Regions from separate parts of the Alteromonas stellipolaris genome, predicted to be linked through region 2. Evidence: riboswitches for the same ligand, from Rfam matches in the RefSeq annotation. Region 2 holds a riboswitch; the other holds the start of a gene.
The links. Region 2 has a riboswitch for thiamine pyrophosphate ahead of AVL57_RS09350 (TonB-dependent receptor). Riboswitches for the same ligand answer to the same signal wherever they lie in the genome.

Region 1 (7,472 bases), 2.0 Mb from region 2:
GCTAGGTTAAACTGGTCTTCCCAACGAAACTCAAAGCGAGCTTTCGACATGGCATTATCGCGAATTTGTGCACCAGGGTGACCTTTGGCTAAGTCGGCCGCGTGTGCCGCAATTTTGTAGGTAATTAGCCCTTGCTTAACGTCTTCTTTGTTTGGTAAGCCCAAATGTTCTTTAGGGGTAACGTAACAAAGCATGGCGCAGCCATACCAGCCAATCATGGCGGCACCAATGCCTGAGGTAAAGTGGTCGTAACCTGGCGCAATATCGGTAGTTAACGGGCCTAACGTGTAAAAAGGCGCTTCATGACAATGGGTTAGTTGCTCTTCCATGTTGGCTTTAATCATATGCATTGGCACATGTCCTGGGCCTTCAATCATAACCTGAACATCGTATTCCCAGGCTATTTTAGTGAGCTCACCCAAGGTGCGAAGTTCAGAAAATTGTGCCTCATCGTTTGCATCGGCTACGCTGCCTGGGCGTAACCCGTCACCTAAAGAAAGCGATACATCATAAGCGGCACAAATTTCACAAATATCGCGGAATCGTTCGTACAAAAAGCTCTGTTTGTGATGACTTAAACACCACTTGGCCATAATAGAGCCGCCGCGCGACACAATGCCCGTTACTCGATTTGCGGTAAGTGGCACGTATTCAAGCAATACGCCTGCGTGAATGGTGAAGTAATCTACCCCTTGTTCGGCTTGCTCGATAAGGGTGTCTTTAAACAACTCCCAGGTAAGATCTTCAGCCACGCCATTTACTTTCTCGAGGGCTTGGTAGATGGGCACAGTACCTAAAGGGATTGGGCTGTTTCGAAGCAGCCATTCACGGGTTTCGTGAATGTTGCGGCCGGTGGATAAATCCATAATGGTATCGGCGCCCCAGCGTGTAGACCACACCAGCTTTTCCACTTCCTCTTCAATAGACGAGGTTACCGCTGAATTCCCAATGTTGGCGTTAATCTTTACTAAAAAGTTGCGGCCAATAATCATGGGTTCTAGTTCAGGGTGGTTTATATTCGCAGGAATAATCGCGCGACCTGCTGCCACTTCTTGGCGAACAAACTCAGGGGTAATGTTCGAAGGCAGGTTGGCCCCGAAGTGTTCGCCTTTGTGTTGCTGACTTAGCGGGCTGTCTTTTAATGCATCACGCCCCATGTTTTCCCGAATAGCAATGTATTCCATCTCGGGCGTGATAATGCCTTGGCGAGCGTAATGCAGCTGTGTCACGTTTTTACCTTCTAGGGCTTTACGTGGTTTTAGCGTTCGGGTGAAGCGAAAATCTTCGGTGACAATATCTTGCTCACGCTGTTTCGCAAAGCGTGACGATACGCCTTCAAGTTCGTATGTATTTTCACGTGCTTTAATCCAGTTGCCTCGTAGCGGCGCTAACCCTTTTTGCACGTCAATGGTCACGTCTGGATCGCCGTAAGGGCCGGACGTATCGTAAACCCCAATGGGTGGGTTACTTTCAAATATGGGGTTTTCTTCGGTGCCGCCTATTAAGCTGTCGTGCTGATGAATCAGTCGCATGGCAACGTTAATATCGTCGCGGCTGCCTGTCTCGTAATGACGAGTAGAATTAGGGTAGGCTTCACCAGCCAATTGATTAATAAAGTTTTGCGCCTGTTGGCGCTGTTCGCGTCGAGTCGACATAGCATTTTCGCCTGTTAGTTTAGGTTATAAAATGCTTGTCAGGAGTGGAGGAGAGAATACAAAGGGCGCAAAAGCATGACCGGTACTACAGGCAAAATCCCGCAGGATAAATTCTTGCCATACTACATGGTTTCACTTTTACAATTTACGACTTACCACTTTGTACTTTCTTGTTCCCTTCGCAGGTATTAGCCTGATCAGGTTCAACGGATCCCGCTTTCGCGGTCTCAGCTCACTGGATTAATTCAGTTGAGCACTCCGACAAGTAACTATATTCAGTATAAAGCGAAAGAAATTTAAATATCAAGCCTTGATTTGGCGTGGTAGGGGGATGGTGTGTTCCTCAGAAACACGGCGTAGACCCATCCATGGGGCCTCTCTACAGCATCCATGCTGTAGAAGGTTTCTGAGGAACACACCATCCCCCTTATAACAAAACTTGAAATTTTAGAGAGGGTTGAGAGGTGTGGGGCCTCTACTGGCAGCATCCATGCTGCAAAAGATTTCTAAGGTGAACGCACTAACACTCTTGTTCAAGGTGGAATTTGGCGGTGAGAGGTGAGGGGGCCTCTCTACAGCATCCATGCTGCAGAAGATTTCTGAGGAACACACTATCCCCCTTATAACAAAACTTGAAATTTTAGAGAGGGTTGAGAGGTGAGGGGGCCTCTGCTGGCAGCATCCATGCTGCAAAAGATTTCTAAGGTGAACGCACTAATACTTTAGCGCGAATGATATGTATTTGGTGGGGGTTGGCTTGCTCTCGTTAAAGCTTTACACGGGCAACGAGAAGGTAGAATGGGGTAAGTTTGATTACACTAAATTCACGTAAATAAAAGATAAAAAGACCCCAAAAGGGGCCTTTGCTTACAGGATGTTCGTTGAGCGGTTTTATATCTGTATCCGCAGCTAACCTTTCATAGATTAGAAATTACGTCTAACGGTTACGCCGTAAGTGCGTGGTTTCGCATAAGAGATTTGTGATGTACCGTAGAAACCTGATACGTCAAAACCAATTAATTCGTGATCTGAATCGGTAAGGTTATCTACGTAAGCGGCTACGCTCCATAAATCTTCTTTGTCAGTCCAGGTAATGCGTGCATCAGCTTTGAAGTGGCTTTCAATGGTATGCGCCGTAAAGTTTCTCGCGTTGTGGAAAGATTCAGACTGGTATGAACCACTGATTAGCGCTGCAATACTGCCGCTGTCTATATCCCATGTGTAGCGCACTAAACCAGATGATTGCCATTCAGGTGTGTACGGCGGGGTAGTGTCTACAAATACGCCTGAAGCCACCTCTAAGTCTTCAACAACGGCATCGGTGTAAGACACGCCGAACATGATGTCTAACGCATCAATAGGGTTTAATAGTAGTTCAACTTCAGCACCGGTAAATTGCGCGTCTTCGTTGAAAACCACACCGGCATTGTTTACCCATGAAAACGACTGATAGTCAGTATAATCATAGTAGAAAATACTACTGTTTAACTGTGCTTTGCCGTCCATTAGAGTTAGCTTCGCGCCCGCTTCATAGGCAAGAAGTACTTCAGCGTCGTAGGTGCTAAAACTGCCGCCTAAAGGCGCGTTGAAGTTACCGGCTTTTACGCCTCGGTTAATACCGGCATATAACAGGGTGTCTGAGTTTGGCTTATAGTCTAACTGTAGCTTTGCAGACCACATGGTTTCATCGTTATCCATGGCTACATCTACTAATGGATCAAGGCTGTAATCTACTTCAATATCACGGTCTACCAAGTTGGCATTTTGGCGTAGCTGGCCGTCCATCGACTTATTTTCACGTACTAAACGTAAGCCCGATACCAGTACTAGTTCGTCGGTTAAATCGTAGTCGATTTGCCCAAATACTGAGTATGAATCGGTATCGATAGTGGCTAATGTGTTTTGTTCTTCACCGGCCAAATAGCCGCCTGTTGGGCTTGCGGCTAGACCTTGTAAGTAGTCGGTTTCAATGCTTAAGTAATAAAAACCTGCTACCCATTTACTGTTCATGGTGTTGCCGCTTACTCGCAACTCTTCACTGAACTGGGTAATGTCGCCATCTGACTGGAAAATTAATTCTGGTGAGGCGGTTTGATCTGAATCTAGGCCGATAACGCGAGTAAAGTTCTTCCAGTCGGTCACCGAGGTAAAAGTGAAGTCGTCAAAATCATATTCGTAAGTTGCTGCTAGGCCGCGAGACTTAATTTTGTTTTGATCTTCAAAGGCGAAGTCTTTATTTACTTTTTCGCCGCTTCCATCAGGGTCGATATTACCGTTAAAGTCACCGCCTTGAACTGGGCGCAGTGGGTCGCCGTTAAAGTTACCATCTACACAAGCGCCAGCTTGAATAGTGTCACAACCTAGTGGATCGTCAGCGGCATAAATAACATCAATAACATTGCCAGCAGCGTCTTTTACTTCTGTGGTATTAACCACTTGATAAGGGCCTTCACTTTTGGTTGTATCTGCCCAGTTTGCACTAACTAGTAGGTTTGAATTAGCGCTTAAATCAAAGTTTAACTGAGCACGGAATGCCTTGGTATCGTCGTTGTAACCGTCTTCACCGCCGCCAATGCTGCCCGCACGAGTATCTGGCGCGGCTTCATCTTCATACACGTTCTCAAGGATGTTACCCATCTTGTTTGCCATCACCGAGATACGGCCAGATACTTTGTCGCTTAGTGCGCCCGATACCGCACCTTCAAACCGTTTTTGTTCGAAGCTAGCAAAGGTGAGTTCAGCGTAACCTTCCACTTCTTCGGTAGGCTTCGCTGTAATGGTATTTACCATACCGCCAGTGGCGTTCCGGCCAAAAAGGGTGCCCTGTGGGCCTTTCAAAATCTCAACACGGGCGATATCGAATAAACCAAATGTTTGCGCTTGTGTACTGGCTAAGTACCCGCCATCTACGTATACCGCCACCGGAGCTTCAGCAATGTCTGCGTAATCGTTTTGTACCACACCACGAATATTAAAGATGGCGCGTTGACCACCAATATCACCAGCTAGGGAAACACCTGGCGTAAATGCAATTAGGTCGGTGCTGCTTTCAAAACCCAATGACTCCATTTGCTCGCCACTGAATGCCGTTACCGCAATACTTACGTCGTTTATGTATTGCTCACGCTTTTGCGAAGTAACCGTAATTTTTTCAAGTACCACCGAATCTGCTGCTGCAGTGTAGGAAGATTGAAGCGCCAATCCTATTGCTAAAGCGCATAGCGTCTGTTTCGATTTCATGATGTGTTCCCTTCTTGTTGTTGTTACATCTACAAACTACATAGAAGTATTTTTTGTTTTTTATTTGATTAACTTTTGTTCTAACGAAACTAAAGGGGTTTTACCAAGGGGTAAATATTCATGTGTCGAAGTCATGTTTCATGTTTATGAAACTAAGTGGTACTTACTTTCCTTAATTTACAATATATTAACAATGAGGCGGTATTGGTTAATTCGAACGGTTTGTTGTTAAGCTTATGATATTAAAAAATAAAGTGGGGTTTTTGGGGCTTTAAAGCTGTTTTGGGGTAAAGGGTTTATTGATATGGGTATAAGAAAACGCGATAGCGTAGGGCTAAGTTACGCGCAAATTAAATGACAATAATTTACGTGAAACTCGCCCTAGGCTAGCCATCAAATTTAGCGGAAAGCAGGGATAACTTCTTTGCCGTAACGAGTGATAATATTTTCTTCATCACCGTTATCTAAATAGATATTAAATTGCGTGGTTCCAGCGTTTTTAAGCGCCTGAATTTTAGTAATGTGATCTTCAGCTTCACCTAACACACAGAAGCTTTTGACGATGTCGTCAGTAATAAAGTCTAGGTAGGGGTTATCGCTTTGACCATGCTTCGAGTAATCGTAGCCACGACGTTGTTCAATATAATCGGTTAAGCTTTTTGGTACTAAGCCTGAATCTGTACCGTATTTTTCAACAATATCGGCCACGTGATTACCTACCATGGCAGGGAACCACTTGGTTTTTTCAATACAGGTTTCCATGTCACCAAAGTAAGCAGGTGCAGCGGCTTGAACTTTGAAGTTGCTCATGTCGCGCTCAACTTTGTTCCCGGCATCTTGGCACTGTTGACCAAACCATTGCACCAAATCTGGGTCGCCAATTTGAAGAATGACACCATCGCCATGTTCACCGGCTACTGCTAAGGCTTTCGGACCATAAGCGCCCACCCAAACTGGCAGTTCATAGCCTGTAGCCCACGGGAATTTAACCGGCTTTTCGCACTCGCCGTACATCACTTCTTCACCACGCACCATGGCTTTCACTTTATGGGTGAATTCGGTTAAGCGAGCAAGGTTCGCAGGCTTTTTACCCATTACACGCATAGAAGAATCACCACGACCTAAACCAATGTCGAAACGGCCATTACTTTGCAGTGCCAAACTGGCGTATAAGCTTGCCGCTACAGACCAGTCACGTACGTTAGGGTTGGTCACACACGGGCCAAAGCGCATTTTGGTGGTGTGCTCCATACACATGGCCATTGCCACGAACGACTCGCGCCAAAGGATGTGTGAATCGTAAAACCAGCAATAATCGAAACCGGCTTCTTCAGCCATTTTTACTAATTTACGGGCACGATCTGGGCTAACAAAGCCTTTAAATGTGATACCAAATTCCATGAGTTTTTCCTCTGTTTCTTTATATTTTGTTTAATGCGTGTTTTTGCTTAATTTATTTAGTAGCTAATCACTAGCGGCTTACGTTGTTTTTGACCTGCCCGTATTAATGATCCGGTGGGCAAATACGAATGCCTGCATGACTAAATGGCACTGCTTTGGATATGTTTAAGCGAATTAAAATAGGGGTAATGGCTTCAATACAACGGGCGCTTTCAGCTAGGCCAGCGTTGTAACTTTGAACGCCTAAGTTATCTAGTAATGCTATTACTTTGTTTTTCGCTTCAAGCTGATTACCGCACACCAAAATGTCGCAGTTAATGCTTTGCTCAAGATTGTTAAGGGTGACAGCTGATACATTATGCAGCGCGCCGACTACGGCATAGTCATCGCCTAATAATGCTTGAGCAGATTCTGTGGCTGAACCTTCTGGTGGCATAGCAACCGCTTTGGGGTTGTTTTCAGCCAACGGCACGACAATGTCGATAACAATTTTGTCGCGAAGTAATGGGCGAATTTGATCTAAGGTCGCGTGATGTGCTGCCCAGGGTACTGAAATAATCACGAATTCATCTGCTGCCGATGTGGCTGCAATAGTGTCTGTGCCACTGATGGTGCCAGTAGTGGCAGTACTTGCCGCAGCAATGGATTCTTGTAGTGCTTTAGCTTTTTCTGCTGCCCGTTCGCCGTCTCGCGAACCAATAACTACGTCTATTCCCGCTAGGGCGAAGCGTTTCGCTAGCCCCGAACCTTGCGGGCCAGTGCCGCCTAAAATAGCAATCTTCATGCGAATAAATCCTCTTGGGTTGGTCTTAACAGGTCTGAGGCTTTACTGTCTGGGTTACTTTCCCATTCAAGCCCTTTAAATAAAATAACGGGGCACTTACCTTGTTTACTCATCAGCAAACCAGAGGCTGCAGCAAGTTCATCGGCAAGGGCAGGCGCGGTAACTTTTAGGGGGCGACCCCACGCATCACATTCACCATAAAGTGGGTTTAGTGCAGGCACATTCGCTACGCCAATGGCCACGTTGGTTTGGCCTAAACGCCATGGGCGGCCAAAAGTATCGCTTATCACCACACCAATACTGTGCTCTGGTGCGCCGTAATATTTGCATAAGCTTTCGGCAATAATGCGTGCGCTGGTATCAGGGTCTTTAGGTAATAAAATCAGCTCGCC
Region 2 (7,472 bases):
CTTCAGGCTTAACTTACATTGTTGGATAAAGCACAAAGCATTTTCCACAGCTGCCTTTGCATTGCCGCCGTCAGTAAGTGAGGCGCCGACGGTAAAACAATGCCACCGTTAGTTACTGCTACATCTTGCCCTATCTTCACCTGAGTGCTGGTGAAGGATAATTGAAGATACGCGAGCGCAACATCTAAATCTTGTAACCACTGCTTGCCCTGTAAACGCTGTGCTTGGGTTAATTCAACCAGAGCAGGTGTATTGTTTGAAGCAGGATTGGATAACACGTTTGACGAATGGCTGGATAATTGGCTTGAAGCATTAACAGACTCCACTTGTGATGCACTCTTGCTTGCAGTGCTATCAACATTGCTATCTTCAGCGCTATCTACCGAGCGCGGTGTCGCTGACGACGAATCACTAGCTTTCGGGCTGGTAGCTTTTGTTTGGCCAGAGGCTTTGGTCGAATCTGATGATACTTGAGCACGAAGTTGTGCCAACCGGCTTTGCTTTTCTTCATTAGAAGGCATGGCTGGTGAATAATTACTGGCCATTGCAAAAGAATCATTTGCAGAGCGCTTATTAGCAACATCAGTCGCAACTGAGTTCGTGTTTTCATCTTGCAGCGATGACTGGCTCACCCACACAGGTATTCCCATTTCTTGCAATACAGCACGCTGAAAAGTAGAAAGCGACATAAAAATCCAACTTCGATAAATTACTTAACATTGTATAGCAACGCGATTAAAAATGGCAACGCGAATAAAAATGGCAGATACAGAATGACTAACTTGCTGAGTTTAACTTAGCTTAAGAAAAGTAAATAATGATAAAAATTGAATTTAGAAAACAAGAAGGGAAAGTGGCAGGGGTGGAGGGACTCGAACCCCCAACCATCGGTTTTGGAGACCGCTGTTCTACCAATTCGAACTACACCCCTAGCGCGCTGTGCATTATACGGATGACATTTAAAAGGTAAAGCATTTTTCTACTACCTTATGCACTACCGCTTACTAAACAAACAAAGCGCTGTGAAAACAAACAAAAAGCGTACTTTATCCAGCGTTTTGCTTAGTAGCCTCAAGTGCAGCTAGCCATAAATCGTTAGTTACGTTAACGATTTCCATATGAAGTTGAACTTGCGATAAGACCTCATCTTCATCTTTACCTACTTCTTTGGCATAGGCGATGGCTAATGCCCGTGTTTGCGCTTCACTCATTGCGTTTATCTTTGCACACCCAGCCACATCGAAATAACGATTACCCATGGCCGAGTATTCCCAATCAACAATGAACGGCGTTGAGTCACGTACCACATGATGAGCAAGCAAGTCGTTGTGACACAGCACATAGTCTTCTGTGTTGCCTTCACTTTTAACTAAACTTGCTCGAAGTTGAATAGCGCGGTCGAAAAGCGCATCGCCTTCTTTCAATCCAGCGGAGTGCATATAATGCAACCAACGAGAAAATAAGTTGAGAGGTCTAGCTGTGATAGGCAGGGCGTGGACACGGGCAAGTACTGATGCTAACGCTTCGGGAGAACGAATACTGGGATGAGGATCGGTTTCCTCTTCCCATTGTTCTACCCAAATTAATTCATCATCGCTTAACCAAATAGGCTTTGGTGCAATGCCTCGCTCAGCAAGTTGCTGTTGCAATACAAATTGATGGAATCTGTCGATACCGCTAAATGTATCTTCCCCCACCCATTTGACAGCATACCCACGATTATCATCTTTGAGATAGTACACCTGATTCACTATGCCAGCGGGGTGACGTTCCACTGTGGCCGAATCAGATAAATTAAGTGCTTCTTTCAAAAGCGGAATGATAGTTTCCGGTTTCATCTTGCTTATTCCACTGCGCTAACCATTGTAGGTACCCAAAAATCGAGAATCCTACGTATCCAAGGAATAAGCATGCTGATAATGCCATCCCCACTTGAAAGTATAAAAAGGCGGAGGCCAAATTAATAAAGAACCAGTAAATCCAATTTTGTAAAACTTTATGCGCCACCATAAAAGTGGTAACTACACTCAGCAGATGGATACTCGCATCTAGCAGTAAATGATCACTATTAAATTGTGAAGTGACTAATTTAGATAATCCCCATGCACAGCATAAAAGCACAGGGACTATTGTAAGATGTATCCATAACGGCCATGAACGCACTGGCTTCTCCGTGCCTCCATCACCACCTTTTGACCACTGATAATAACCATAGCCTGCCATTATCATATAGAAAAAGTTCAGCATGGACTGAAACGGCAATGTCACCTGCCAAAACAGCCAGGTATAAATAGCCGTACTGGCGAAGGCACAAAGCCAACACCAGCTGTTCTGTTTAGCCGCAAGCAACACATAGGCAATGGCAAGCACTACCGCCAACCATTCCAGTTTTGATGTGGCCGCTATCTGCGACAAAAACTCAGTGAAAAATGTACTCATGCTTAAGTTTTTCTGGCTTGCTTGTTAGCCTGCATGGCATCGTAGTTTAGAAACTTCGCCACGAAAATAGCCTGTCCAACTTCTTCGTGAGTGCGCTGCATTTCCTTACCAAGAATAGACATCACATGTCCGTAATCACCGGATACTTGCGTGCTGGTAGAAGTAGTTAATACGCCAATATTACCGTAGCTATTCATGCGATCGATAAATTGCTGAATAGGCTCAATGTATTCACCCACGAGCGGGTATAGCGATAGCTCAACCATGACTTGCATAGTGTACTCCTAGAATTCGTATTTAACGGTAACGCCAAACTGTCGGCCATTACCTAGTTGATAGTAAGGTTCTGCAAACGCATACTCATCACGAGGGTCGTTACTGAAGCCACCAAAACCTCTGGTGTAATACTCATTATCGAAGGCATTTTTAACCCACACGCTGGTTTGCCAATTATCAGAAAACCACACGATTTCACTGTTAACCAACGTTGTCGAAGGTGCCTCTACATCATGGCCATCAGAAAAACGGTAGCTGTCTTTAAAGTCGATATCGATGCGCCAAAGCACATCATCAGTAATAGATAGCTCACTAAATAAGTTAGCCGTGTATTCAGGTGCTTGTGCTTGGCGCTGTTTTTCAATCACAGTGCCATCAGTCAGCGTATAATCTTCGAAGGTAGCATCTAGGTAGCCCAAACTCATGTTCATGGTCCAGTTTTCATCTACCAGCCAACTCAACTCTAGCTCAGCCCCCTTGTTAGTGCCTATATCAGCGTTGTCTATAATGTCGATAAAATCAGGTGTTCCATCTTCGCGAATTTGAACATCAAAATTACTTACTTGCGTATCGTCCCTGTCCATATAGAAGAGTGCTGCTCGCATGGTTAGTTCAGGCACTAATAAAGGCCCTTTTACACCAAGCTCGTAATTCCAGTTATATTCTTCATCAAAGAATCGCTGCTCATCTGATACGCGCTCGTCAGGGTTATACCCTGCCCCTTTATAGCCGCGAGAAATACTGGCGTAGTAAAAGTGTTTTTCACCCGTATATTGCAATGCCACTTTACCGCCAGTCATCGTAGTATCATGACTGCTTTCAAGGCCATTGTTATCAGAGTAGTCAAAGCCGTAGTTTTCTACACGTAACCCTGCAACTAGCGTTAGGCTAGTGGTGATTGTAGATTCAGTCTGTAAATATACCGCTTTGGTGGTGGGTTCATACACACTGGTAAAGTCACCTGATGCATAGGTGTATTCACGCAACAAATCTTCTTCACTGGTTTTATAAAAAGCGCCAAGCGTCCAAGCCGTCGCGCCATTAAATAACGCGGCACTGTCTGAAGATACAAAGCGTACTTCTGCTGTTTGTGTGTCTACATCACGGAAATAAGCGTCGAATGAAGTATACCCGAAAGGGTGAAATCCTTCGTAAGTCCAATCTTCGTCATATCCATAACCGATGTTATGGGAGGCGTGAGTGGCGACTAGAATAATATCACCGCCATTAGTCGAGGTAGTGGCTCTAGCACTCACAGCATGAGTTTGATGGGTGTCAAAACCTGGCTCATCAGATAAGGTCTGATTATTATTATCTAAAGAAAACGCATCATACCCATTGTCGATGTCATACCAACGATAAGTTAGTGCCAAAGTGCTTCTTTCGTCAATATTTCCCGCTACACTTATGCGCGCAGCAGTTTCATCAAGATTATTCGTATCATCACGTTTTTGCTCGGTGCCGTCACTGTTAACGACGGTATTTTCTACAAAACCATCACTACGGTTATGCATAAGTGCAACGCGATAACCCCAATCTTGATTGATATCGTTACCTGTAGCAGCTTCTACGCGATAACTATCTTTATTACCTGCTCTTACTTCAACATAGTCAGCACTCTCTGAGCCAACAGGGGTGCTAGAAAGCTTAACCGCTCCTGCTAAAGCGCCGGAACCAAATAAGGTGGCCTGAGGCCCTCGGTAAACTTCTAGTTGCTGCGTATCAAAAATAAGTCCTGCTGCTGCAAGACCAGAGAAATCAAATTCGTCAACGATGAAACTAACAGACGGATTAATAGGCTCTACAAACTGGCTACGTTCACCGATACCGCGAATTTGAACAAAGCGTCCGCGAGAAGCGCCTGCGGCGAAGTTCACGTTCGGCACACTATTTAGCACACTATCAATATGGGTAGGCTGGCGACTGCTTAAGCGCTTAGCACTCATAACGGTAGCACTTGCACTTAGCTGGTCTAACACGGTTTCGCGAAAGTCTCCGCTCACGACAACACGTTCTACGTCATCAAGTTGTGTTTCTTGCTGAGTAGTTTGTGCGCTAACTGAAAGCGATGCGGCAAGTAAAGAAAGACAAAATATAGGTTTTTGCATGGGATCTCTTATTCTTTTTTAAGAAAAAAGATCCGGGTGTACGGCAGGTGATACGACTATGTGGTCAACCATCCCTACGCCGGCATTATCCGGATCAGGTGTAAGGGTTCTCACAATGATAATGTGAATCTCAGTCCGCGGTACGGACACCCCTTGGTATATGCGTTCGTTATGAATAACGAATACAGCGGGAAGTCTACCAGTTACGCCAAAACCGTCAAGATATTAAACGGTTAACTTGGCGTAACAGTAGGCTCGCTATTCGTGTGATGTGGCTTATTTTTGCTCTTCTAATTCGAGATTGAGCTTTCGCACTTCTTCGTTAGTTTGAGATACTAACGCCTCAAGGGTTTTACCATGCGCTGCTGGTTGACGTGATTCTGGGTCTACTTTAACGAAGACGATATCATCGGCGAAACAAATAGTTTTTTTGGTGGCTTTATTGCGCACTAAACAACTGACCGTAATCGACGTTCTACCAACCGCTTTCGTCTCAAGACCAAACTCAACAATATCACCTTGCAGTGCAGGAGACTCAAAACTAATTTCCCCTATATGTTTGGTTACCAAACAATTGGTTTCTAATTGGCAAATTGCCCAAATAGCAGCCTCTTCATCAATCCATTCAAGCGCGCGGCCGCCAAATAAAGAGTTGGCATAATTTAAGTCGTTTGGCATCACTAGACGCCGAGAAAGAAAGCGCATTCGAATTCCTTTAGATAAGTAGTTACTATAAGCAGAGAAAGTCTTAATTATACCGAAAAAACACACCTATGGCGCCACCGGAATTGACTCAATGGTTATTTAGCCCTATTTATTCGCAAGCACGACATACTGAGCATCGCCGTCTACTCGTGCTTTCTGGTGAGTATGACTGGGTGAATAAGAGTTTAACGTCTATTTTGAGCGATATTTCCCCCTCACTTACCGTCAAAGAAATAGGCGCTGAGAACTCACTGCTCCGTAAACATTTGTTGGGTAAAGAATGCGATATCGGGGTGGTACATTCACATCAAGGGTTTAACCCTGGAAACCTCATGGCCATTGCAGGCACCATTCGATGGGGTGGCTGTCTCATTTTATGCTGCCCTACGCTCGACTCTTGGCATTTGCACACCCGCCCTAGTCACCTCTCACATGGTTTTACTGCATCACGAAGTCCGTATATAAAACGGCTTGTAGCAATACTAAAAAACGATGCAGATGTAGCCATTTGGAATTCCAACAACTGCCATATTCCTGATTCAGTAGCGAGTGATACCTTTGATTCGATAAACCGGCTAACCCCGATTACCTCTGAAAGCCCTATTAATCGGATAGTTTCAGAAAACGCACGCGCAACACAGCCAGTAGATGATGAACAAACCCGTCGGCCACAGTTCAAATCACTTGAACAGCAGGCGGCATTTGATTGCCTGACAAATAAGTGGTCGCAAGATAATCGAAAAGCTGTCATCACAGCGCCTAGAGGCAGAGGGAAGTCTGCGCTTGTAGGGCTGTTTGTTGCATCAAGGCTGAAAAAGGGCGAGAAAGTAGTGATCACAAGCGCCATTCGTGAAAACACGAGCACCCTTTTCAAGCACATTCGTATAGGCATAAATTCACCAAATTCAGAAGAAAATAAACTAGAAAGTAAGACTACTGATAATGAGTTAAGCACTGCTGGAACTGTCACTGAAGCGGCTTTTGCTGTTGAGGATTTTGTTAGTGAAGCAGTCTCTAATCAAGCTTCAGAGAGTGAGAAAAGTGGATCTGCACAGTGGCTTGCGCCAGATAACCCAACGCTTATCGATGGTGACTTTGACTTGCTTATTATTGATGAAGCAGCGTCCTTCGCGTTACCTGTGCTTAAGATGTTAATCAGCGCTCATGATAACTACGTGATTAGCACAACATTGCAGGGATACGAAGGAAGTGGGCAAGGTTTTATGCAGCGTATGCTACCGGCTTTTAACGCTGAAGGCGCTTTGCACCTTTCATTGAGCACACCGCTACGATGGACAAAGAACGATAAGTTAGAAAACCTCATACATAATATTTGCTTATTTGAAGGAACAGAGTCATTTAATACCTTCAATGAAGTTCCGCGAGAAGCACGCCGGGGAGTAAGGCAAGAAATACTGCGAGAATTACAACGAAAAGCACCGACAGATAAATCTAGCAATGACTACAGGATAGGTTTGGTGTCTGCATTGTCGGAACACGAATTACACTGTGTCATGCAACTGTTAGCCGCTGCACACTATCAAACCACCCCCGATGACTTCATGCGGCTTTATGACAGCCCAGACATCGTATTGTGTACCCAATGGGACGACCTTCGTTTAATCGCAGCTGCAATAATAAATTGTGAAGGTGGCGACCCTTTAGCAGATGTAAGTGAAGGAATTGCAGATGGTTCCCGGCGCCCTAAAGGACATTTAGGGGCACAGAGGCTTACGCTACTCACGGCGAACCCCGCTACTGCATCATATCGGTATTGGAGAATAAACCGTATAGCAGTTGCTCCTCATCTACAAGGCCAAGGGCTAGGTACGCGCCTTGTAAGCTATATTAACGGACAAGCCCTTGCACAACATATTGATGCACTGACTAGCTCTTATGGCGCTTCTGACAAGCTTAATCACTTTTGGCAGCAATGCGGTTTTA

Region 1: linked by a shared signal. The riboswitch ahead of thiC (phosphomethylpyrimidine synthase ThiC) and the one ahead of AVL57_RS09350 (TonB-dependent receptor) in region 2 are both predicted to bind thiamine pyrophosphate.

What each region holds. Positions count from the first base shown of each region.
Region 1 covers NZ_CP013926.1:168,253-175,724, forward strand. Annotated here, with positions in the region: gene thiC (phosphomethylpyrimidine synthase ThiC) at 1-1,655, opposite strand, end outside; TPP riboswitch at 1,813-1,926, opposite strand; gene AVL57_RS00695 (TonB-dependent receptor) at 2,580-4,895, opposite strand; gene AVL57_RS00700 (TIGR03842 family LLM class F420-dependent oxidoreductase) at 5,295-6,296, opposite strand; gene npdG (NADPH-dependent F420 reductase) at 6,400-7,080, opposite strand; gene cofE (coenzyme F420-0:L-glutamate ligase) at 7,077-7,472, opposite strand, start outside.
Region 2 covers NZ_CP013926.1:2,207,129-2,214,600, forward strand. Annotated here, with positions in the region: gene AVL57_RS09325 (hypothetical protein) at 9-689, opposite strand; tRNA gene AVL57_RS09330 (tRNA-Trp) at 855-931, opposite strand; gene AVL57_RS09335 (phosphotransferase) at 1,047-1,838, opposite strand; gene pnuC (nicotinamide riboside transporter PnuC) at 1,795-2,439, opposite strand; gene AVL57_RS09345 (YkoF family thiamine/hydroxymethylpyrimidine-binding protein) at 2,442-2,714, opposite strand; gene AVL57_RS09350 (TonB-dependent receptor) at 2,724-4,823, opposite strand; TPP riboswitch at 4,878-4,987, opposite strand; gene AVL57_RS09355 (acyl-CoA thioesterase) at 5,100-5,528, opposite strand; gene AVL57_RS09360 (GNAT family N-acetyltransferase) at 5,597-7,472, shown strand, end outside.